One region of the Arthrobacter sp. NicSoilB4 genome, then DNA from elsewhere that is predicted to be linked to it. Evidence: riboswitches for the same ligand, from Rfam matches in the RefSeq annotation. Region 1 holds a riboswitch; each other region holds the start of a gene.
What was found. Region 1 has a riboswitch for thiamine pyrophosphate ahead of LDO13_RS16850 (ECF transporter S component). Riboswitches for the same ligand answer to the same signal wherever they lie in the genome.
Positions count from the first base shown of each region.

Region 2: linked by a shared signal. The riboswitch ahead of LDO13_RS10630 (bifunctional hydroxymethylpyrimidine kinase/phosphomethylpyrimidine kinase) and the one ahead of LDO13_RS16850 (ECF transporter S component) in region 1 are both predicted to bind thiamine pyrophosphate.
Region 3: linked by a shared signal. The riboswitch ahead of thiO (glycine oxidase ThiO) and the one ahead of LDO13_RS16850 (ECF transporter S component) in region 1 are both predicted to bind thiamine pyrophosphate.

Region 1 is NZ_AP024653.1:3,659,701-3,666,956, forward strand. Features, by position in the region: gene LDO13_RS16830 (glutamate--cysteine ligase) at 1-608, opposite strand, end outside; gene LDO13_RS16835 (UDP-N-acetylglucosamine 1-carboxyvinyltransferase) at 741-2,264, opposite strand; gene LDO13_RS16840 (energy-coupling factor transporter transmembrane component T) at 2,361-3,164, opposite strand; gene LDO13_RS16845 (ABC transporter ATP-binding protein) at 3,161-4,831, opposite strand; gene LDO13_RS16850 (ECF transporter S component) at 4,831-5,472, opposite strand; TPP riboswitch at 5,537-5,680, opposite strand; gene LDO13_RS16855 (heme-degrading domain-containing protein) at 5,876-6,421, shown strand; gene LDO13_RS16860 (DUF4235 domain-containing protein) at 6,514-6,777, shown strand; gene mnhG (monovalent cation/H(+) antiporter subunit G) at 6,805-7,221, opposite strand; gene LDO13_RS16870 (monovalent cation/H+ antiporter complex subunit F) at 7,211-7,256, opposite strand, start outside.
Region 2 is NZ_AP024653.1:2,343,888-2,351,143, forward strand. Features, by position in the region: gene LDO13_RS10605 (glutamate-5-semialdehyde dehydrogenase) at 1-253, opposite strand, end outside; gene proB (glutamate 5-kinase) at 280-1,464, opposite strand; gene obgE (GTPase ObgE) at 1,454-3,043, opposite strand; gene rpmA (50S ribosomal protein L27) at 3,161-3,424, opposite strand; gene rplU (50S ribosomal protein L21) at 3,486-3,794, opposite strand; gene LDO13_RS10630 (bifunctional hydroxymethylpyrimidine kinase/phosphomethylpyrimidine kinase) at 4,148-5,812, opposite strand; TPP riboswitch at 5,795-5,892, opposite strand; gene LDO13_RS10635 (Rne/Rng family ribonuclease) at 5,997-7,256, opposite strand, start outside.
Region 3 is NZ_AP024653.1:2,845,221-2,852,476, reverse strand. Features, by position in the region: gene LDO13_RS12895 (RNB domain-containing ribonuclease) at 1-1,129, opposite strand, end outside; gene LDO13_RS12890 (ferritin-like fold-containing protein) at 1,171-1,842, shown strand; gene thiE (thiamine phosphate synthase) at 1,852-2,514, opposite strand; TPP riboswitch at 2,541-2,672, shown strand; gene thiO (glycine oxidase ThiO) at 2,666-4,066, shown strand; gene thiS (sulfur carrier protein ThiS) at 4,063-4,299, shown strand; gene LDO13_RS12870 (thiazole synthase) at 4,305-5,123, shown strand; gene LDO13_RS12865 (4a-hydroxytetrahydrobiopterin dehydratase) at 5,149-5,478, shown strand; gene LDO13_RS12860 (hypothetical protein) at 5,582-5,884, opposite strand; gene LDO13_RS12855 (DUF3107 domain-containing protein) at 5,936-6,160, opposite strand; gene LDO13_RS12850 (TetR/AcrR family transcriptional regulator) at 6,222-6,887, opposite strand; gene moeB (molybdopterin-synthase adenylyltransferase MoeB) at 6,972-7,256, shown strand, end outside.

The DNA of each region.
Region 1 (7,256 bases):
CTGCCGAAGATCATCGTGGGGCCGGACCCGGGCCAGCGGTTCCACGCCTGGGTGCGGTAGCTTTCAAACCCTGTCTCGGCGCCATTCCAGTACGGGGAGTTTGCGCTGAGGGCTATCAGCACGGCGAGCTTGTCGCGGATCCGGTCCATCACCGCCACGCCTTCCTCCGGGGACTCGACGAAGGTGTGGACGTGAAGCCCGCAGGTCAGCTGGTTCCGGACCGTGAGCCCGAAGCGCTGCTGCATGGTCATGTAGCGCTGCTTCGGCGTCAAGTGGGTGGCGGCGCCCTGGGGGGACGTGGCGAGGGCAGCGACGCGGCCGCCGTGCGCCCGGGCGGCGCGGTCCGCAAGGCCACGGCCCTGCCTGAGCTGCCGGAGCAGCTCCGGGTAGTCAAGGCAAGGCCGCGTCTGGGTTTCAATCTGCTCGAGCTTGAGCTCGTAGCTGAAGTCGGCGCCGTCGTCGTGGACCGGCTGCTGCCCCGGGAGAATCAGGGCGGCGTCCTGCTTCGGCGGCACCAGGACGGGCAGCATGGCATCGGCCAGGGCAAGCAGCATCCCCGTTTCGGGATCCACTATGAGCAGTTCTTCCTCCACGCCGAAGGTGCGCATAAATCTATTGTGCGGCAGGAACCCCCGAAACGCCCCTACCTTAACGCGGGTCACTCCGGGCCCATGCTGATCCTCCGGATGGGTCCGATCTGACCCCGCGTTGCTGGGAGCCGGCCGGTACATTCGGCGCATTCAGTCTTGGAAGTACTCGATCTTCGCGCCGATGGTGTTGAGCCGCTCGGCCAGGTCCTCGTAGCCGCGCTCGATCACGTAGATGTTGCGCAGTTCCGAGACGCCGCGGGCGGCGAGCATCGCCAGCAGCAGGCAGGCCGCGGGGCGCAGGGCCGGCGGGCAGCCAACCTCGGCCGCGCGCCATTTGGTTGGCCCGTTGACGTAGATCCGGTGCGGGTCCAGCAGCTGCACCTGGGCGCCGAGCTTGTTCAGCTCGGTCAGGTAGATCGCACGGTTGTCATAAACCCAGTCGTGGATCATCGTCTGGCCCGTGGCGTTCGCGGCGATGACCGCGAAGAACGGCAGGTTGTCGATGTTCAGCCCGGGGAACGGCATGGGGTGGATCTTGTCCTCGGGGGCGCTCAGCTCCGAGGGCTTGGTGGTGACATCCACCAGCCGGGTCCGCCCGTTGCGGGCAAGGTACTCCCCGGACACCTCGAGCCGCTGGCCCATCTGCTCCAGCGTCGCGAGTTCGATTTCCATGAATTCGATCGGAACGCGGCGGATGGTGACTTCCGAGTCCGTGACAATTCCGGCGGTGATGAGGCTCATCGCCTCGATGGGGTCCTCGGACGGGAAATACTCGATGTCGACGTCGATCGAGGGGCGGCCGGTGATCTTCAGGGTGGTGGTGCCCACGCCCTCGATCTCCACCCCGAGCATCTGCAGGTAAAAGCAGAGGTCCTGCACCATGTAATTGGGGCTGGCGTTGCGGATGATGGTGCGGCCGCGACGGTGGGCGGCGGCCATGATGGCGTTTTCGGTGACGGTGTCGCCGCGTTCGCTGAGCACGAAGGAGCGGTCGTGCCCGTCCGACGGCGGGGCCTGCACCGCGTAGAAGCCGGATTTGGCGTCGACGCTGAGGCCGAACTGGCGCAGCGCCTGCATGTGCGGCTGCACGGTGCGCGTGCCGAGGTCGCAGCCGCCCGCGTAGGGCAGCCGGTACTCACTGGATTCGTCCAGGAGCGGGCCCAGCAGCATGATGACGCTGCGGGTCCGGCGGGCGGCCTCGACGTCCATCGAGTCGAGGTCCAGCACGGCGGGGCGCCGGATCTGAAGGTCGTTGGCGTTGAGCCAGGTGCATTCGACGCCGATGCTGGTCAGCACCTCGACGATCCGGTTGACCTCCTCGATCCGGGCGAGCCGCCGCAGCGTGGTGGTGCCGCGGTTGATCAGGCTGGCGCACAGCAGCGCGACGCCGGCGTTCTTGCTGCTGTTGACGTCGACGGCGCCGGACAGGGTGCGGCCGCCCTCGACCCGGAGGTGCGTCATGGCGGGCCGCCCCACCTTCACGATGCTCCGGCCCAAGATGGACTCGAGCCGCTGGATCATTTTCAGGCTCAGGTTCTGCTTGCCTTGTTCCATGCGGGCGATGGCGCTCTGGCTGGTTCCCAGCTCGGCAGCGAGCTGCCCCTGGGTCCAGCCCTTCTGGCCGCGGGCGGCGCGAAGCAGGGCTCCGACGTGTTCAGCAGTCTCTTGAGTCATCCCCCGAAAATATCACGCATGATTTATTAACTCCGGGAAAACCCGCCGGAATGCCGTTAATCTCACAGTGCTACCCGCACTGTGCGATAACTGGCGCTATTGCCTCGCCAGGAAGACCATGTTCCAAGTCCCCGCAGCCAGGGCGGAGGCGACGGCGGCTCCGGCAATCAGCAGCCCGCCCAGGAACACCCAGGCGTCCAGGCCGCTGAAGACCGACGTCCGGGCCCAGGTCCGTTGTGCGCTGCCGAAGCCGCGGGCCTCCATGGTGACAGCCAGCCGGGAGGCGCGCCGGACGGCCTGCACCAGCAGCCCGAAACTCTGCCCCAGGGTGGCCCGCAGCCGCTGCAGCGGGTTCCCGTGGGAGCCCACGCCGCGGGCGCGGCGGGCCATGCCGATGGTCTGCCATTCCTCGGCCATCAGTCCCACAAGGCGCAGCGCCGCCAGGGTGCCGAGGACGAAGCGGTGCGGCAGTTTCGCCTTCTGCGCGAGGGCGTCGGCCAGGTCCGTGGGATCGGTGCAGCTCATCAGCAATACTGCCGGCAGCGCGATGGCCAGGCCGCGGATCATAAATCCGAGCCCCAGCTCCAGGGACCCTTCGCTGATCGACCAGATCCTGGCGTCGAGCAGGATGCTCCCGCTGTCCGGTGCCAGAATCGTTGTGCTCCAGCCGCCCAGCGCAGCGGCGAGGACCAGGGGCCAGCCCCGCTGCCAGAGCACGCCGAGGGTCAGCCCGGCCAGCGGCAGCAGTGCCAGTTCGAAGGCGAGCGCCACCGAGGCTGACACCCAGTCGATGGACAGCGCCAGCACCATCGTGATGAGCATAACGGCGGCGAACTTCGCCAGCGGGTTTGCGCGCGTCAGCAGCGCATGGTTGCCGCGCAGAGTCAGTTCCTGCCTCATGGTGCTTGGACCTTCCCCGGTTCCCGGCGTTCAGGCTCCCGGCGTTCAGGCTCCTGTGGCCCGGGCTCCCGGCCCGGTTCCCCGTGTTCCGGGGCGTGGAGGCTCAATCTGGTGCCGCCGAGGACCTCGCTGAATTCGGCGTCGTGCGTCACTGAGACGACGGCAGTGCCGCCGTCGAGCAATTCGGACAGGAACGAGGCGAGTTCGGCCCAGGTGTTGGCGTCCTGGCCGAAGGTGGGTTCGTCCAGGACCAGCACCTGGGGGTGCGCGGCGAGGACAGTGGCCACGGACAGGCGCCGCTTTTCGCCGCCCGAGAGCGTGTACGGGTTGGCGTCCACCAGCTCGGTCAGCCGCAGCCGCTCCAGCAGCTCGTCGACGCGTTCCCCGCCGCGGCCCAGGTGCCGGGGGCCGAACATCAGCTCATCCAGGACGCGTCCGGTGACGAACTGGTGTTCGGGTTCCTGGAACACGGTGCCGATCCTGGCGATCAGCTGCTGGGCCTTCCACCGGTACGGATCGATCCCGGCGCCGGCGCTGAGTGCCAGGGTGGCGGACACCCGGCCGGAGACCGGCGCAAGCAGGCCGGCCAGGGTCAGGGCGAAGGTGGACTTCCCCGAACCATTCGGTCCCGTGATGGTGAGCGCCTCGCCGGCGCGGACCTGGGCCGAGATGCCGGACTGCACAGGCTCCGGCGGAATGGGACGGAAGCCGCCTCGGAGTCCCGCCCGCCGCTGCCGTTCCCGCGAGACCGCCAGATCCTCCGCGGCCAGCAGCAGCTGCCCCGAAGTGCCGGCCGCGGCTTCCTGGCCGGGGGTCCGTGATCCGCGTGCCCGGGTCTCCGGCACGTAGCCGGGTACCCAGACCCCGGCCGCGGTGAGCATGTCCCGCGCCTGCGCCAGGACCTGGTCCGGCGGCCCGTCGATCAGCACGGCGGAGTCCGTGGCGGATCCCGGCTGCAGCACCACAATCCTGTCCACGAGGTCTTTCCAGACCGAGACGCGGTGTTCCACCACCACCAGGGTGGCCCCGGTTTTGTCCAGGCAGCGCCCGACGGCGTCCCGGACTTCCAGGACGCCGTCGGGGTCCAGGTTGGCGGTCGGTTCGTCAAGCAGGATCAACCCGGGGCGCATCGCGAGGATGCCGGCCAGTGCCAGCCGCTGCTTCTGGCCGCCGGAGAGGGCCGACGTCGGGTGGTCCAGCGGCAGCCGGCCCAGCCCGACGTCGTCGAGCGCTTCCGCCACGCGTGGCCAGATGTCCGCCGGGGGTACGGACAGGTTTTCCGCGCCGAAAGCGACGTCGTCGCCAAGGCGCGAGAGCACCACCTGGGTCTCCGGGTCCTGCTGCATCAGCCCGGCACGGCCACGCCGGGCCCGGGGCGGGGCGCTGTCGATCAGCAGGCTGCCGGTCTCGTCTGCGTCCTCGCTGTCAGCCGGCGCGGTGCCGGCCGTACGGCCGGCGTCACCGGCGGAGCTGTCGCCCAGCACCCCGGCCAGGGCGTGGAGCAGCGTGGACTTGCCGGCGCCCGAGGGCCCCAGCAGCAGCACGCGCTCCCCGGGCCGGATGTCCAGGTCCAGGCCGCTGACGGCGGGCCGGGACCGGCCGGCGTGCCGCCAGCCCCAGCCGCGAGCGGTGATCGAGGCCGGGCGGACCCCCTCTAAGGCAGGCATCAGGAGAAGACGGGCTCCGTAGCCGCCTTGCGGGAGGCAAAGGAGCTCAGCACGCCGGTCCTGGCCAGTCCCCGGGTGGCGAGCCAGGACAGGCCGCCGGCGATCACAGCGCCGGAGATGGCGGTGAAGATGATGTAGGCAAGCTTGTCACCGCCTGCGTAGGCAATGTTCCAGCCCCAGGGCATAAACGCATCGTTCAGCCCGCAGAACAGGCCCGCGCCGGCCCCGGCCAGCAGGGACACCGGCAGGTTGAACTTCTTGTAGATGAACGCGGCGAACACCAGTTCCGCGCCGAGGCCCTGCAGGATCCCGGAGATCAGCACCGTGGTGCCGTACTGCGAGCCCATGATCAGCTCGCCCGTGGCGGCCACCGCTTCGCAGAACAGTGCGGCGCCCGGCTTGCGGATGATGAGCATGCCCAGCACCGCCGGGATCATCCAGCCGCCGGCGTAGAGCCCGGTGAGTGGCGGGTAGAAGGCGTTGACGGGGGCGGAAATGAGGTTGGCGCCCTGGGACCAGGCCCAGAAGATCACGCCGCCCGCCACCGCGATCAACGCGGCCACCACAATGTCCACTACACGCCAGTTGTAGTTGAGTCGGGTGCGCGTTTGTTTCACAGATGCAGCAGATGTATCAGTCATATCGTCCTCCTGAGGAACAGGAGGGGAGAGTGCCCCGGGCCGCGGCTTCTGCCACCGCTCCGGGCACTCCGAGAACTCGACTCCCTTGCGCCGGTACTAACCGGATCAGGTTCGAGGGTCTGCGGCTGTCCGCACTCTCAGCGCCCACCTGTGGTTTCCCCGGATTTCCCCGGTGATGCCCGACGGCGGCGCTCCCCTGTCGTATTGAAAATAGCCCTTGTGGGCGTGGCCCAGTTTACACCCGGAAGAGGTTGTTTTCCGGGCCCGTCCGTCACAATCCGCCGGCTTGGCCGCCGGTGACCTGCGGACCCTTGCTTGGTAGAGTCGGCAGGGCATGGAACACCGGACACCGCCGCGGCCGTTTGGCTACCCGACGGCGGCCAACCAACGGAAGCTGAATCACGTGACCACCTCACCAGTTCCTTCACCCGGCTACGATCCGGACTCCGCCGAACCGCAGCCGCACGGCTCCCTGGCGGCACTCATCGGCAGCATCCTGGCGGAAATGGACGAACTGCAGTTCCGGTCTTTCAGCAAGGACGACGCCCTGGATCTGGGGCTCCGCCTGGTGGAACTGGGCAGGCAGCGCTCCCACCCGATCGCCATCGACATCACCAAGGGCGAGCAGGTGCTTTTCCATGCGGCGCTGGAGGGCGCCACCCCGGACAACGAGCGCTGGATCAGGGCCAAGCAGCGCACGGCCGTGCGGTACGAGGTCCCGTCGCTGCTGGTGGGACTCCGGGCCCGGGCCGCGGGGCGGATGATCGAGGACAACGCCTGGTTCGATGAGAAGGAATTTGCCGCCCACGGCGGGGCCTTCCCCATCTACGTGCGCGGAACCGGGATGGTAGGCACCGTCACGGTGTCGGGTCTGCCGCAGAAAGCCGACCATGAACTGGTGGTCGAGGCCCTGTCGGACATCCTCGGCCGCGCGGGTACCTCAGGCTGACCTGTCCCGCCCCCTGCCTGCCTGGCTGGACCGCCGGGCCAAGAACGCTACGCTAGGGGAAGCCCAGTTCCCGCCTCCAAGGAGTCCGCAGAATGAACATCCTCATCAAGTTGCTCGGCACCGGCGTCAGCCTGCTGGCCGGCTTCGCTGGCACCAAACTCGTCGACACCGTCTGGGAGAAGTCCACGGGCAGCAAGCCGCCCAAGGGCCAAGACGACGACGTCCCCACCACACTGCGCCACGCACTGACCTTCGCGCTGATCTCAGCGTCCGTCAGCGCCATCATCCAGGTCCTCGCCAACCGCGGCACGCAGCGCGCAATCACGCGCTTCGCCAAGACCCAGGACATCGTCTAAAGCGCCTCGTTTAGGGCGCACCAGCCATCACCGCCCGCCGGTAACCTCGTCGCCGTCGTCGTCCGTGAAACCGCGCGTTCCGGCCGCCTGCTGCACCACGGCTTCCAGTTCGTCGGTGCTGAGCAGCTCCGGGTGCAGGTGCTTGGTGCGGTAACCGGCCCGGCCCACCATGTGCGCCGACACCGGCACCGTCAGCAGCTGGAAGATCCAGGCCACCACCAGCACGGGCCAGACCCACCAGGTGCGCATTTGAAGCCCCAGCGCGCACAGCAGCAGGAACAGCCCCAGCACCTGCGGCTTGGTGGCCGCGTGCATCCGGGTCATGAGGTCCGGGAACCGCAGCAGCCCCACCGCCGCGGCAAGGGACATCAGCGCGCCGACCACCAGGAAAACGGCCGAGACGGCGTCGATCACGGCATCGCCGGAAAACGTCTCAGGATTCACGGGGCTGCTCCCTTCGGTCGGCGACGAACCGGGCC
Region 2 (7,256 bases), 1.3 Mb from region 1:
GCGCGGCGGCGATGGCGCGCAGTCCGCGGTCCTTCCAGGCCCGGTTGGCGCGGGCCATCCTGCGGGCGGCCTTGCGCGAGCGGTCGGCGATGGCGTGGACGGCTGCCTCGACGCCGGCTGCCTCGCTGGTGCCGGCGTTGTCCGCAGACGTGTCCGCGCCGCTGCCCTCCGCCGGTCCGTCTGCGGGGAGCAGACCTTCGGCGAACAGCTTTTCGGCGAGCACGGCAGAGCGGGGAGTCAGGGCCTCAGTCATGCTTCCAGTTTAGGCGAGCAGGAGGCTTAGACCAGCACCAGATCGTCAACATGAACAACTACCCGGTCATATCCGCGGCCGAGCGTCTCGCCCAGTTCCTTGGTGGAGCGGCCCAGCATCTGCGGGAGTTCGGCGGCGGCGTAGTTGACCAGTCCGCGGGCAATCACCGTGCCGTCGGCGGAGACCATCTCAACGGCGTCGCCGGCTTCGAAGTGTCCGTGCACCGCCGAGATTCCGGCCGGGAGCAGCGAGGTGCGGCGGTCGCGCACGGCCTTCACGGCGCCGTCGTCGAGCACCAGCGTGCCCTCCACGGAGGCAAGGTGCGCCAGCCAGAGCAGGCGGACCGGCTTGCGGGAGCCGTTGACGGAGAACCAGGTCCCCACGTCCTTGCCCGCCAGCGCAGCGGCGGCGTTTCCGGTGGAGGTGACCAGCGCAGGGATGCCCGAGCCGGCGGCAATGGTGGCCGCCTCGACCTTGGTGACCATTCCCCCGGTTCCGGTTCCGGCTTTGCCGGTGCGTCCGATGGTGACGCCGTCGAGGTCCTGCGGGCCCGTCACATGGGAGATCCGCTTCGCCCCGTGCGCGGGAGGGCCGTCGTAGAGGGAGTCGACGTCGGAGAGCAGCACCAGCGCGTCGGCGCGGACCAGGTGGGCCACGAGGGCCGCGAGCCGGTCGTTGTCGCCGAAGCGGATCTCGTGGGTGGCGACCGTGTCGTTTTCGTTGACGACGGGCACAACGCCGAGGTTGAGCAGCCGGTCGAGGGCGCGCAGGGCGTTGGTGTGCTGGCTGCGGCGCATGAAGTTTTCGGCGGTGAGGAGCACCTGGCTGACGGTGACGCCGTGGGCTCCGAAGGCGTGCGTGTAGCGGGCCATCAGCAGGCCCTGGCCAACGCTCGCGGCGGCCTGCTGGGTGGCGAGGTCGCGGGGCCGCTTGGCGAGCCCCAACGGGGCCAGCCCCGCGGCGATCGCGCCGGAGGACACCAGGATGATCTCCGTGCCGGCGTTGCGCTGGTGCGCGAGGGCGTCGGCGAGTTCGGTCAGGGCCTCTTCCGAGATGCCGCCCTTGATGGAGGTCAGCGAGGACGATCCGACCTTGACCACGATCCGGCGTGCGCCGGACAGCACGGACCGGTCGGGGGCGGGCCTGTCCGCGGCCGCGCGGCGGTCCGGGGTGGCCGCCGCGCCGCGCTCAGTGACGGCTTTACTCGTCATCTGTTGCGCCCAGTCCACTCTCCTTGAGCGGCTTGGCGGCACGGCGTCCGCTGACGGATTCGGTCCAGATGCCGGCCTTGCGTTCGGCTTCGAGTTCGGCGCGGGCGGCAGCCTTGGCCTCGCGGCGTTCGATCTGCTCGTCGCGCTTCTGCCCGCGGGTGGGGCGGTCGCCGATGTCGGCGAAACGCACGTCCGTGCCGCGCGGTGCAGCCAGCAGTTCGGCGCCGGCCATCATCGTGGGCTCCCAGTCGAAGACGACGCCGTCGTCCTCGCCGATGACCACCATGTCGCCCGGCTTGGCACCCTGCTTGAAGAGTTCGTTTTCGACGCCGAGCTTGGCCAGGCGGTCGGCGAGGTAGCCGATGGCTTCCTCGTTGGTGAAGTCGGTCTGCTTGACCCAGCGCACGGGCTTGTCGCCGAGGACGCGGAACAGCGGCTCCAGGTTCTTCTCCTCGCGGCGGATCTTGAAGCCGGATTCGTTGACGGCGCGGGGCTTGAGGACCGGGGCCGCCACCTTCGGCGGGGCGGCGGCGACGGCGTCGCGGGCGGCCTGGACGATTTCGGCCATGGCAAAGCCGAGCTGGCGGAGGCCCTCGTGGCTGGTCGCCGAGATTTCGAAGACCCTGTAGCCGCGGGATTCGAGTTCGGGGCGGACGAATTCGGCCATGTCCTTGCCGTCCGGCAGGTCAACCTTGTTCAGTGCGACCAGGCGGGGGCGGTGGTTCAGGGGGACGACTTCGCCGTCGGAGCCGGCGTAGCTCATGTCCACGGCGTACTTCTCCAGCTCGGCCTCGATGACGGCGAGGTCGGAGAGCGGATCGCGGTCCGATTCGAGCGTGCCGCAGTCAAGGACGTGCACCAGGGCGGCGCAGCGCTCGACGTGGCGCAGGAAGTGGTGGCCGAGGCCCTTGCCTTCACTGGCACCCTCGATGAGGCCCGGGACGTCGGCGATGGTGAAGCGCACGTCGCCGGCCTGGACGACGCCGAGGTTCGGGATCAGGGTGGTGAACGGGTAGTCGGCGATCTTGGGCCGCGCGGCGGACATGGCCGCGATCAGGCTGGACTTGCCGGCGGACGGGAAGCCGACCAGGGCGATGTCGGCGATGGACTTCAGTTCGAGGACGACGTCGCTGGACTCGCCTTCGATGCCGAGCAGCGCAAAGCCGGGCGCGCGGCGCTTCTGCGAGGAGAGCGAGGCGTTGCCGAGTCCGCCGATGCCGCCGGCTGCGGCAACGTATTCCGCGCCCTCGCTCACGAGGTCTGCGAGGACTTCGCCGGCCTTGGACTTGACCACGGTGCCAATGGGGACCGGAAGAATCAGGGTTTCGCCGTGTTTGCCGGCGCGCCAGTCACCCATGCCCGGGCCGCCGTTGGTGGCGTGGCGGTGCGGTGCGTGGTGGTAGTCCAGCAGGGTGGTGGTCTGGGTGTCGACGCGCAGGATGACGTCGCCGCCGTTGCCGCCGTTGCCGCCGTCGGGACCGCCGAGCGGCTTGAACTTCTCGCGGTGGACGGAGACACAACCGTGGCCGCCGGTACCGCCGGATACGTGCAGTACTACCCGGTCTACAAAGCTGGCCACGTGGATCTCCTCAGTGCTGTTCCCTCAGGCGCCAAGGACGCCCAGGATGATTGTAATGCGGTTAAAACACCGGTGGAGCGGACCTAATGGCCCGCTCCACCGATACAAGACTTGTTGTTACTCTGCAGCTGCAGCAGCCACAATGTTCACAACGCGACGACCGCGGCGGGTGCCGAACTCGACAGCGCCGGGGGTCAGAGCGAACAGGGTGTCGTCGCCGCCACGGCCCACGCCGGCGCCCGGGTGGAAGTGGGTGCCACGCTGGCGGACGATGATCTCGCCTGCGGAAACTACCTGGCCGCCGAAGCGCTTGACGCCGAGGTACTGGGCGTTCGAGTCACGACCGTTGCGAGTGGAGCTCGCGCCTTTTTTATGTGCCATTTGGAAATGCCTGCCTTAAAATTCTGGGGAATCTGCTGAAAACCTGAACAGTAACGATTAGTTACTTGATACCGGTGATCTTGACCTTGGTCAATTCCTGACGGTGACCCTGGCGCTTCTTGTAACCGGTCTTGTTCTTGAACTTCTGGATGACGATCTTGGGACCGCGAAGGTCCTCAAGGATCTCAGCCGTAACCTTTACCTTGGCCAGGTCCGAAGCTGCAGACGTGACCTTGTCACCGTCTACCAGGAGCAGTGCGGGCAACTCAAAGGTGCTGCCGGCTCCACCGGGGACGCGGTTCAGGGTAACGAAGTCTCCAACGGAAACCTTCTCTTGGCGGCCGCCTGCGCGGACAATCGCGTACACCACTGGGGAACTCACTTCTCTCGACGTTTATTACTAGATTTGCGTGCGGAACCTGGGTCCAATGTGTTTGGTCCGGCTCACGCTGTGCCTCTACGCCGGTGGAGTTCCCAAGGGAATCCATGAGCTATCCCGTGGACAAACACATCCGAAATCGGATGGAGCGTCCTCAAGGTCATAACCCAAGTGTTGGCGTAAGCACCGAAGATCTAGACTACGCTAATTTTGCCTTCGGCCGCAAATGAGGCTGGTTCCGAAGGGAGGTACGTGATAGGCACCACTCTGTATGGACAGAGCCCGCCGCAACGACTTCCGGAACCGTGCCCACCTATCGTACAGGCCCATCCGGGCGCCCGCCGTCAGGCGTGCAGCCGCGGCGCGTCGAAGAAGTCGACCTCGTAGCGTGCGGACTGCCGGAAGGCCAGCGTCATGGCGTCCCGTTCGCCCGCCGATGCCGCCCGGGCGGCGGCGTCGGTGTAGGCGACGGCCTGCCGGGTGGCGGCAACAAACGCCTCGTCGGCGTAGGTGCGCAGCCAGACGGCGTAGGGATGGGACTCCGGTGCGCCAGCGGCGAGGAACTGCCGGTACAGGGTCTCACCCACCTCGGCATAGAGCCAGAAGCACGGCAGCACGGCGGCCACGAGCACACCGTAACTGCCGGAGATCGAGGCGGCCAGGAGGTGGTCAACGTAGGACTTGGTGACCGGCCCGGGCGTCGTCACCGCCGTGCGCGTGCTGAGCCAGGTCCGGTGCAGCTCCGACTCGACCTCCAGGCAGTTCTGCGCCGAGCGGGCCCAGAACAGCTGCTCGGCCTCAGTGGGTGCAATCGCGGCGGCCCGGGCCAGCACGCGGGAGTAGCCATTGAGGTACAGGGCGTCCTGGGCAAGGTAGTAGGCAAACTCGTTCTCCGGCAGCGTTCCGTCGGCGAGGCCCCTGATGAAGTCAAGGCCGTAGATCGCCTTAAGGTCGGCGGTGGCCGCTTCCCGGAGCGCGACGGCGAACTCCCCTTCGGCCGGTCCCCGGGCGGCGGTTCCCCTTTGCCGGGCGCCGTGGTCATGGGTGTACTGCTGCACGTGGTGGAAATGGTGGACCGGGCCGTTGCCGGTGCCGACGCCGAGGGCCGCAGAGGTGCGCAGTGCCTCCTGCAGCCATGGCTTGACCTCGCGGAGCGCGGCTTCCCAGTCCCCCGCTCCGCCGGCCCGCGCCGTGTCCCTGGCCTGCCCGATTTTCCTGGCCTGGACTGTGGCGATCGCGGAGGACAGCGAACACCCCGTGCCGTGGCTGTTGCGGGTGTGCACCCGCTCTCCCGGCACCACCACGACGTCCTGGGCCAGGAGTCCGCCGGTGTTGACCAGCGCGTCGGGGCATCCGTTGCCGCAGTCGTCGTTGCCGGGGCCGGTCTGGTCGCCCCCGGGGCCCGTTCCGGCCTGGAGGTGGCCGCCCTTCACCAGGACCGTGGAGCCGGTCTGGGCGGCGAGCCGCTTGCCCTGTTCCAGTGCCCCGGCCCAGTCCTCGGCGGTCTCCTCCCTGAGCAGGACGGCGAGTTCGGCGAGGTTGGGCGTGATCAGGTCCGCGTACGGCAGCAGCGCGTGCAGGGCTGCCTCGGCGGACTCCTGCAGCAGCCGGTCTCCGCTCGTCGCCACCATAACGGGATCCAGGACCACGACGCCGGGCCGGGCCCTCTCGAGCCAGCCGCGGACAGCATCAATCACGGCGGCATCCCCCAGCATCCCGATCTTGACGGCGTCGATGGTGATGTCCTGGCTGATGGCATCCAGCTGGGCGGTCAGGAAGGCCGCCGGCGGGACGTGGACGGCGCTGACACCGCGGGTGTTCTGGGCGGTCAGGGCCGTGATGGCGGCCATGCCGTAGCCGCCGTGCGCGGCAATGCTCTTAAGGTCGGCCTGGATGCCGGCGCCGCCGGAGGGGTCGGAGCCGGCGATCGCGAGCACCCGCGGGATCCGGGGCGTCGAAGGGGCGGGGACAGGCGGAAGAAACGATGAGGCGGTGGTCAAGAGAGACATCCCTTCGCCGGTGCTAACCGGACAGGTTCAACGGGTCTGGATCTCAGCCGGCTCGATGCGCGGCACCCCGTGTCAGGGTTCCAGCCTAGCCGCATCCCTTAACGAAGACGCGGGCACGGCCCGAACCGCGCGTATTGCTACGCCGTCCGGACCGCACCCGCGGCCTTGCTGAACTGTTCCGGGGCTAAAGCTCCGAGGCCGGAACGCCGACGCCGAGGATGATCGGCTCGCTGGCGGCCGGCTTCGCCTCCGGCGCCTTTGTTGCCGGGACCTTGGCCTCGTGCACGGAAACGGCGGCGGACTGCCGGGATTCCTGGCGCTGCTCCACCGAGGTTTCATTCGCTGCACCCTGGGCGCGGCTGGCGCTCCGGTTGCGGCGTCCGCGGCGGGCACGCGAGGTACCGGCTTCGGCTTCAGCTTCGGTCTGGGAACCCGGCGACTGGGTGCGTCCCGGGCCGGTTCCGCCGGTGCGGGCCGGAGCTGCCGCTGCCGTCCGGGCCGCCGGCGCCTTCGCTGCAGGCTCCTGTGTTGCCGGTTCCTGCGCTGCGGGAACCTTGGCCCCTTCGGCTTCGCCGAGGTTGGCGAAAGCCTCGGTCAGCAGGTCCAGGGTCAGCGCGGGCGCACTGGCCTCGTCGGCGTGCTCCACGAACGGAAGAGCGACCTGCTCGCCGCCAAACGTCAGCACGGCTGCCGGACGCCCGGCAGCTTCCTCCGACGCGGCCAGCTCGACGGCAGCCTCGACTGCGGCCTCCACCGCTGCCTCGCGGGCCCCGGCGTCGGCGGCGGTTGCCTCGCCGTCATGCAGGTGGGCGGCGTGCGCCGCTGCTGCGATGTTCGCCAGGGCGGCGCGGGTTGCCTCGGCCTTGGCGTGGCGCTCGGCTTCGGTGGGCTCGGCGTGCACGGCTGCCGGCGCGGACTGGACGTCCGTTCCTTGGCCGCCCCGGCCGCGGCGGCGGCTCTTGCGTTCGGTCCGCGCGGCCGGCTGCTGCTCGGTCCGCGGGACGTGGTGCTCGGCGGCAACGACGTTGGCGCGGCGGTGCTCGACGGGCTCGTCGTGGGTCACGATGCCGCGCCCGGCGCAGGTCTCGCACTGTTCGCCGAAGACTTCAAGCAGCCCGGTGCCCATCCGCTTGCGGGTCATCTGCACGAGGCCCAGCGAGGTCACCTCGGCCACCTGGTGCTTGGTCCGGTCCCGGCCCAGGCATTCCACCATGCGGCGCAGTACCAGGTCGCGGTTGGATTCGAGCACCATATCGATGAAGTCGATGACGATGATGCCGCCGATGTCGCGGAGCCGGAGCTGCCGGACGACTTCCTCGGCTGCTTCGAGGTTGTTCTTGGTGACGGTTTCCTCGAGGTTGCCGCCGGAGCCGGTGAACTTGCCGGTGTTGACGTCCACCACGGTCATGGCTTCGGTGCGGTCGATCACGAGGGAACCGCCGGA
Region 3 (7,256 bases), 810 kb from region 1:
AGGCCGGGACGTCCGCGCCGTTGCTGAGTGCCTCGCAGATCACCAGGACAAAACGGTCGATCAGCCGGCGCAGCGGGGCGGTGGAGTGGGCGTAGGCTGCGCCGATCGCGGCCTGGATGGCGGCGTCGGGAACCGTTCCGTCGAACGGGGTGTAGCCGGCGCCGCGGAACAGCATGCCGGCCGAGTGCACGATGGCCAGCTGCTGCGGGTCGGTGGGATCGAGGGTGCGCAGGTATTCGCCGTAACTCATTTCGCCGTCCCACGGCTTGCCCAGGGCGCGGGTCTGGCGGTGGAAATGCGCCAGCGAGGCGGCATCCGGAGCCGGCATGGTGCGCAGGATGCCGACTTTGCCCTTCAGCATGATTCCCGCGGCGGCCATCCCCGTCATGAGGGAAATCTGTGCGTTCCAGTCCTCCACGGGCAGCGGCGGGGCGGCCACGATCCGGTAGCCGCCGTCGGGCAGTTGTTCGATTTCCTGTTCCGGCATGTTGAGGCTGGCGCCCCCGCGGAGCCGTTCCAGCTCCACGCGCTTCATTCCGACTTCCTTGAGCAGCTGCAGCACGGGTGCGGCGGTGCCGGCGTCGAGTTCGGCCTGCACGCCCGGGTAGTTGAGCTTGGCCCGGCTGCGGACCGCGGCCCGGCGCACCCGCACCGCGGACACCTCGGCGGCAGCGTCCAGCTCGAATTCCCAGACAAACGCGGCGCACAGCTGGCCGGCCAGCAGGCTTCCGGCTTCTTCGCTGATGACCTCCGGGTGCAGCGGGATCCGGCCATCCGGGGTGTAAAAGGTCTGGCCGCGGCGGCGGGTCTCGGCGTCGAGGGCACCCCCGGGGGCCACGAAGGAGGGGACGTCGGCGATCGCATAGAACACCGTGTAGCCCTCGCCGGCGCGGTCGATGAAGAGGGCCTGGTCCAGGTCGGTGGACGACGCCGGATCGATGGTCACGAACTCGATGTGCGTGAAATCCAGCTCCGGCAGCTCGTGGCGCGCGACTGCCTCCTTGGCCTCCCGGAGCACGTCCTCGGGGAAGGGGCCGGGCAGTTCGAGCGTTGCCCGCAGCGCGCTGAGCGCCTCGGCCAGTTGGTTCTCTTGCCGGTGGACGCTCGGGGTCAGGCGGTGATGGGACACGAAAATCAGATTAGCTCGATTTGCGCCATTAGTCTTGGATCATGAGCACATCCCCGGCTGATCCTGCCCGCTACAACAGCTTTCTGATGGATCTGCTCGGCGTGATGGCCTACGGCGAGCTGTCCGCCTTCGAACGGCTCTCCTCCGATGCCCGGTATTCACCGTCGCTGCACGACCGCGCGGTGCTGGGCCGGATCGCCGTGATCGAGTTCCAGCACTACGAACTGGTCAGCGCCAAACTCGAAGCCATGGGTCTGGACACGGAGGCTGCCATGCTGCCGTTCCAGCCGTCCGTGGACCATTTCCACGAACGCACCCGCCCGGCGGACTGGTACGAATCGCTCATGAAGGCGTATGTGATCGACACTGTCTCCGCCGATTTCTACCGGGCCATTTCGCGGTACGTCGACGCCGGGACCCGGGCCCTGGTCGAGCAGATCCAGGCCGATGAGGAGGCCACCGCCGTGCTGCGGGAACGGCTCAAGTCCGCCCTCGCGGATGACCCGCGGCTGGCGTCACGGCTGGCGCTGTGGGCCAGGCGCCTTCTCGGCGAAGCCCTGACCCAGGCGCAGCGGGTGAGCTTCGAGCACGCGTTCATCGGCGGCCTGGTCGACGCTGACGAGGACAGGTCCAAGGAACTGGTCCGCAGGCTCATGGCGGAGCTGGCAGCCAACCACTCGCGCCGGATGAAACAGCTCGGCCTGGCCGGCTGAACTGCCCGCTCAGTTCCCGGCGGCGTCGAGTGCGGCGAGCAGAGCCCGGGCGGCACCGGCGGGATCGTCGGCTTCGGTGATGGCACGGACCACCACGATCCTGCGGGCGCCGGCCTCCACCACCTGTTCCACATTTTCGAGGTCAATGCCGCCAATGGCGAACCACGGCACCCCGCCGGCTGCCGCGTCCGCAGCGTAGCGCACCAGCTCGAGTCCGACGGCGGCGCGGCCCGGCTTGGTGGGGGTGGCCCACACCGGCCCGACGCAGAAGTAGTCCAGGCCGTTGCGGCCGGCCGAGGAGGCAATGGCCGCATCCACCTGCTCCGGGCTGTGGGTGGACAGCCCGAGGGCGGTGTCCTGGCCCAGGAAATCCCTGGCGGCGCCCGTGGGGATGTCCTTCTGCCCGATATGGAATACCGGGGCCCCCGAGAGCGAGGCGAGGTCCGCCCGGTCGTTGACGGCCCACAGGCGGTTGTGGCGGCGGGCTGCCTGGTGCAGGACCTCCAGCAGTTCCAGTTCCTCGGCCGCCTCCAGCGACTTGTCGCGCAGCTGAATGATGTCGACGCCGCCGGCAAAGGCCTCATCCACGAAGTCCGCAAAGTCGCCGCGGCCCTGCCGGGCATCGGTGCAAAGGTACAGGCGGGCGGTGGTGTGGGCGGCATCCTGGCTCATGCCTCCAGCCTAGTTCCTCTAAACTGGGCCAATACCGCGGGAGCCCGCCGCCGACGACGCCACCAGCGTCCGGCGCCGGCAGGCTGAGAGGGCGTCAGAGCCGACCGCTTGACCTGATCCGGTTAGTACCGGCGTAGGGAAGGAATCCTTCATGGGCACCACATCCGCCCGCGGCACGGCCGCGGGCACTGACGCCGAGCCGCCTGCTGCGGCCGGCCCTGATGACACCGAAGCCGGGAAATGTTACGACGTCGCCGTGATTGGCGGCGGGGCTGTTGGCCACGGGATCGCCTGGGCGGCGCGACGCTCGGGCCGAACGGTCGCCCTCATCGACGACGCCCCGGGAAGCGGCGCCAGCTGGGCTGCCGCCGGCATGCTCGCCCCCGTGAGTGAACTGCACTACCAGGAAGAGCCCCTCCTGGAGCTTATGCTCGAGTCCTCACGCCTCTGGCCGGCATTTGCCGCGGCGCTGGAGGCAGGGGGCGCCGGCCCGGACACGCGCACTGCCGCCGTCAGCAGTACGGGTTACCTCACGACGCCGACCCTCGCCGTGGGCGCCGACGCAGCCGACCGCCGGGCGCTCGCGGACCTGCGCACCGTCCAGCAGGCGTACGGCCTTGGCGTCGAGCCGTTGAGTGTCCGCGAGGCGCGCACGCGCGAACCGCTGCTCAGCCCCGGCATCTCCTGTGCCTTCGACATCCCAGCCGACCACCAGGTGGACCCGCGCCGGCTGCTCGCCCGGATCGGGGAACTCCTGGCGGCGGACAGCGGCTGCGACACCGTCAGCCGTCGCGCCGCCGGGCTGTTGTGGCAGGACGGGCGCGTGGCCGGAGCCAGCCTCGCCGGCGGCGGATCCGTGCTGGCCAGGGAAACTATCGTGGCCAACGGGCTGGGCGCCGCCGCGCTCCACGGCCTGCCCGCCGGACTCCGGTTGCCGCTGCGGCCGGTCCACGGCGATATTCTCCGGCTCCGGGTCCCGGAGAGACTGCGGCCGCTGCTCACTTCAACCGTGCGGGGGCTGGTCCGCGGAGTGCCGGTCTACATCGTTCCCCGGCAGGACGGCACAGTAGTCATCGGTGCCACGCAACGGGAAGACGCCCTCGGTGAAGACAGCCGTTCGGCAGCCCCGGCCGGTGCCCCGCCCGGCTCGGCAGTCTCAGCCGGCGGCGTCTACCAGCTGCTGCGCGACGCACAGCAGCTGCTCCCCGCCGTCGCCGAACTTGAACTGCTGGAGGCCACCGCCAGGGCACGGCCCGGGACGCCGGACAACGCACCGCTGCTGGGCCGGGTGGCGCAACCTGGAGGCGCCGGGGGTGTTGCAGGGCTGATCATCGCCACCGGTTTCTTCCGGCACGGAATCCTGCTCACGCCCGCCGCCGCGGACATCTGCCGGCAGTTGCTCGACGGCGCCGCGGACCCCCGCTGGGTCCGGTTCCGGCCGGACAGGTTCGCCGCAGGTACCGAGCCCTGCGGCCCGCCCGCCGCGAGACAGCCGGACACGTCCCTGCGGACCACCAATCCCAACCCTGAGCACAGCAAGGAAACGGCATGAACATCACATTGAACGGAACCGGGCACACGCTGCCCGACGGCGCCTCGGTGGGCACCCTCGTCAGCGCGGTCACCGGCCGGCCGCTGGCCCCGAACGGCCAGTCCGCCGACGGCCGGAAACTCGGGGTCGCCGTCGCCCGCAACGCGGAGGTGGTACCCCGCAGCCAGTGGCACGGCACCGCGCTCGCCGACGGGGACGACGTCGAACTGGTCACGGCGGTACAGGGAGGATGAGCAGCATGGAGGACACCACCCTGGCCGCGGCACCCGGAGTGTCGGCGGCTGCAGCGGATCCGTTTGAGGTCGACGGCGTACAGCTGGGGTCGCGGCTGATCATGGGCACCGGCGGGGCGCCGAGCCTGGGCGGGCTGGGGGCCGCGCTGCTGGCCTCGGGCACCGAGCTGACCACTGTCGCCATGCGCCGCTATTCGCCTGCGGAAGCCGGTTCGCTGTTTCAGCTGCTGCTGGACCACAACATCCGGGTGCTGCCCAACACCGCGGGATGCTTCACGGCAAGGGACGCCGTGCTGACCGCCGAACTGGCCCGCGAGGCCCTCGAAACGGACTGGGTGAAGCTGGAAGTCATCGCGGACGAGCACACCCTGCTGCCGGACGCCGTCGAACTCGTCGAGGCCACCGAGCAGCTCGTGGGCCGGGGGTTCAAGGTCTTCGCCTACACCAACGATGACCCGGTGCTTGCCCTGCGGCTGGAAAACCTCGGCGCCACGGCGGTGATGCCCCTGGGCGCGCCCATCGGCACGGGCCTCGGCATCCTGAATCCGCACAACATCGAACTGATCGTCTCGCGCGCCTCCGTGCCCGTGGTCCTCGACGCCGGGATCGGCACCGCCTCCGACGCAGCCCTTGCCATGGAGCTTGGCTGCGACGCGGTGCTGCTGGCGACGGCAGTGACCCGGGCGCAGGATCCGGTGATGATGGGGGAGGCCTTCAAGCACGCGGTGATCGCCGGTAGGCTGGCAAAAAGGGCCGGCCGGATCCCGCGCCGGGAGCACGCGCTGGCGTCGTCGGCAATGGAGGGACGGGCCGAATTCCTTTAGGCCCTTCGCAGCAAAGGAGCCCGTTATGGCAGGCACAGAGGACGTCCTCGACGAGAGCCAGGTCGACGCGGCCCTCGCCGGGCTGCCGGACTGGACGTACCGGCTCGGCGGTCTGGTCACCGTCTACAAGGCGCCGTCTGCGGCCGCGGCGCTGGACCTGATTGCCGCCGTCGGACGCATCGCCGAAGAACAGAACCACCATCCGGACCTGGAATGGCGGTACAGGAAGGTCTCCCTGCGGTACAGCTCGCACGACGCCGGGGGCAAAGTCACGCGGCGGGATGTCGCGGCCGCGGCGGCCGCCAGCGCGGCCGCTGCCCGGATCGGCGCTGTCGCGGAGCCTCCGCCGCTGTAAGCCCAGGTCGCGGGCTGGAGGAACCTGGGGCGGGCCTTAACGAACCGTGACCACCACCCGGGTGGGCGGTGGTCACGGAGGCCGGGCTGCTGCCGGCGAACGGCTAGTAGCGCAGGATGGCGGTGAGCCGGGCAGTGTCGCGGCTGGTGCGGGTCCTGCCCAGGTAGAGCACGGCTGCCACGGCGGCGGCGGCGCCCAGGACCATGGGCAGCACCCACGGAATCCAGGTCAGCCCGGGTTGGTAACCCAGCCCGGCGGCGACGAAGATGGTCCAGCTCACCATCCCGGCGGTCAGCGATACCCCTGCCGGGACCGCGATGCCGTACTTGGCATGCCGTTTGTCATTGGCCCAGACCACAAAGCCCGCGGCCACTGTCACCAGCGCAACCACAATCAGGGAAAGCATGTTTGGACTCCTAGCGGATCTGGTAACGGGGTCGGCAGCGGCCTGTGGTGCCTACAGCGCGCCGAAACCGACGCGGCGTACTTCCTCGGCGCCGATTTCAACATAGCCCAGAACGTTTGCGGGAATGATGATCTGGCGGCCCTTTTCGTCCGTCAGGCGCAGTTCCGTGCCCTTGGCGATGGCCTCACCAACCACCTTGGCCACGGCGTCGGCATCCTGGGCCGATTCAAGGACAATTTCGCGGCCGATGTTCTGAATGCCGATCTTTACTTCCACAGCAAGGCCTCCCAGCCAATCAAAGTCCAACAAAAATCAAAGCGTCATCTCTATTTGTAGTCTAGGTTTCCTTGGGGAAGCGTGAGATTCCGCGCCAAGCTAAACGGTAGATCAGGTCGCTGGCCACATCGAGGTCAAGATTGCCGTCGGTTTCCAGCCAGTACCGGGCACTGACATGCGCCAGCCCGGCGAGTCCGCGGCCCAGCAGCTGGGCCTCCAACTCGGGCAGCTTCGTGTCCTCGGCGATGACCCGGGCGACGGCGTCGGCGAAAGTCTTGTTGAACGTTTCGAGCCGGGCGCTGACGTCGGGATCGTTGACGAGGTCCGATTCGAAGACCAGGCGGTGGGCCTGGTCGTCACTGGCGATGAAGCGGAAGTAGGCCCGCATGACCGCCTGGACGCGCTCATCGTTGTCCGTGGTGGAGTTGAGGGCCCCCAGCAGCAGCTCCGTCAGCTTGCTCAGCTGGCTGTCCAGCAGGGCGATGTACAACTCGCGTTTGGACGGGAAGTGCTGGTACAGCACGGGCTTGCTGACGTGGGCGGTCTCGGCGATTTCGTCCATCGCGGCGCCGTGGTAGCCGTTGGCGACGAAGACTTCCTGGGCCGCCGCGAGCAGCTGCGCCCGGCGTTCATCGCGGGGCAGCCGCGCCGACCGCTGTCCGCCCCGTGCCGGCGCGTCCGGCGACTTTCCCGCATGACCCCGCTCAACCGGTGCCTGGTGAACCACTGTCGGCCTTCTTTCCCTTGCTGTTACGTCCACTTTACGTGGCGGTAATATGACCTGGCGGCATCTGCGGGCATAGATTGAAGTATGGCTTCCAAGTTCACCGCAGCAACAGCCCCCGCAACTCCGGACACGGCGCCCGGGCCGCTGGTTGAGCCCGCGGACGGATTGAGCCCGGAAGAAGTCGAACGCTACTCCCGGCACCTCATCATTCCGGAAATAGGGGCGATCGGGCAGCGCCGCCTGAAAAACGCCAAGGTCCTCGTGATCGGCGCGGGCGGCCTGGGCTCACCCGCGCTGCTCTACCTGGCCGCCGCCGGGGTGGGCACCCTGGGCATCGTCGACGACGACACCGTGGACCTGAGCAACCTC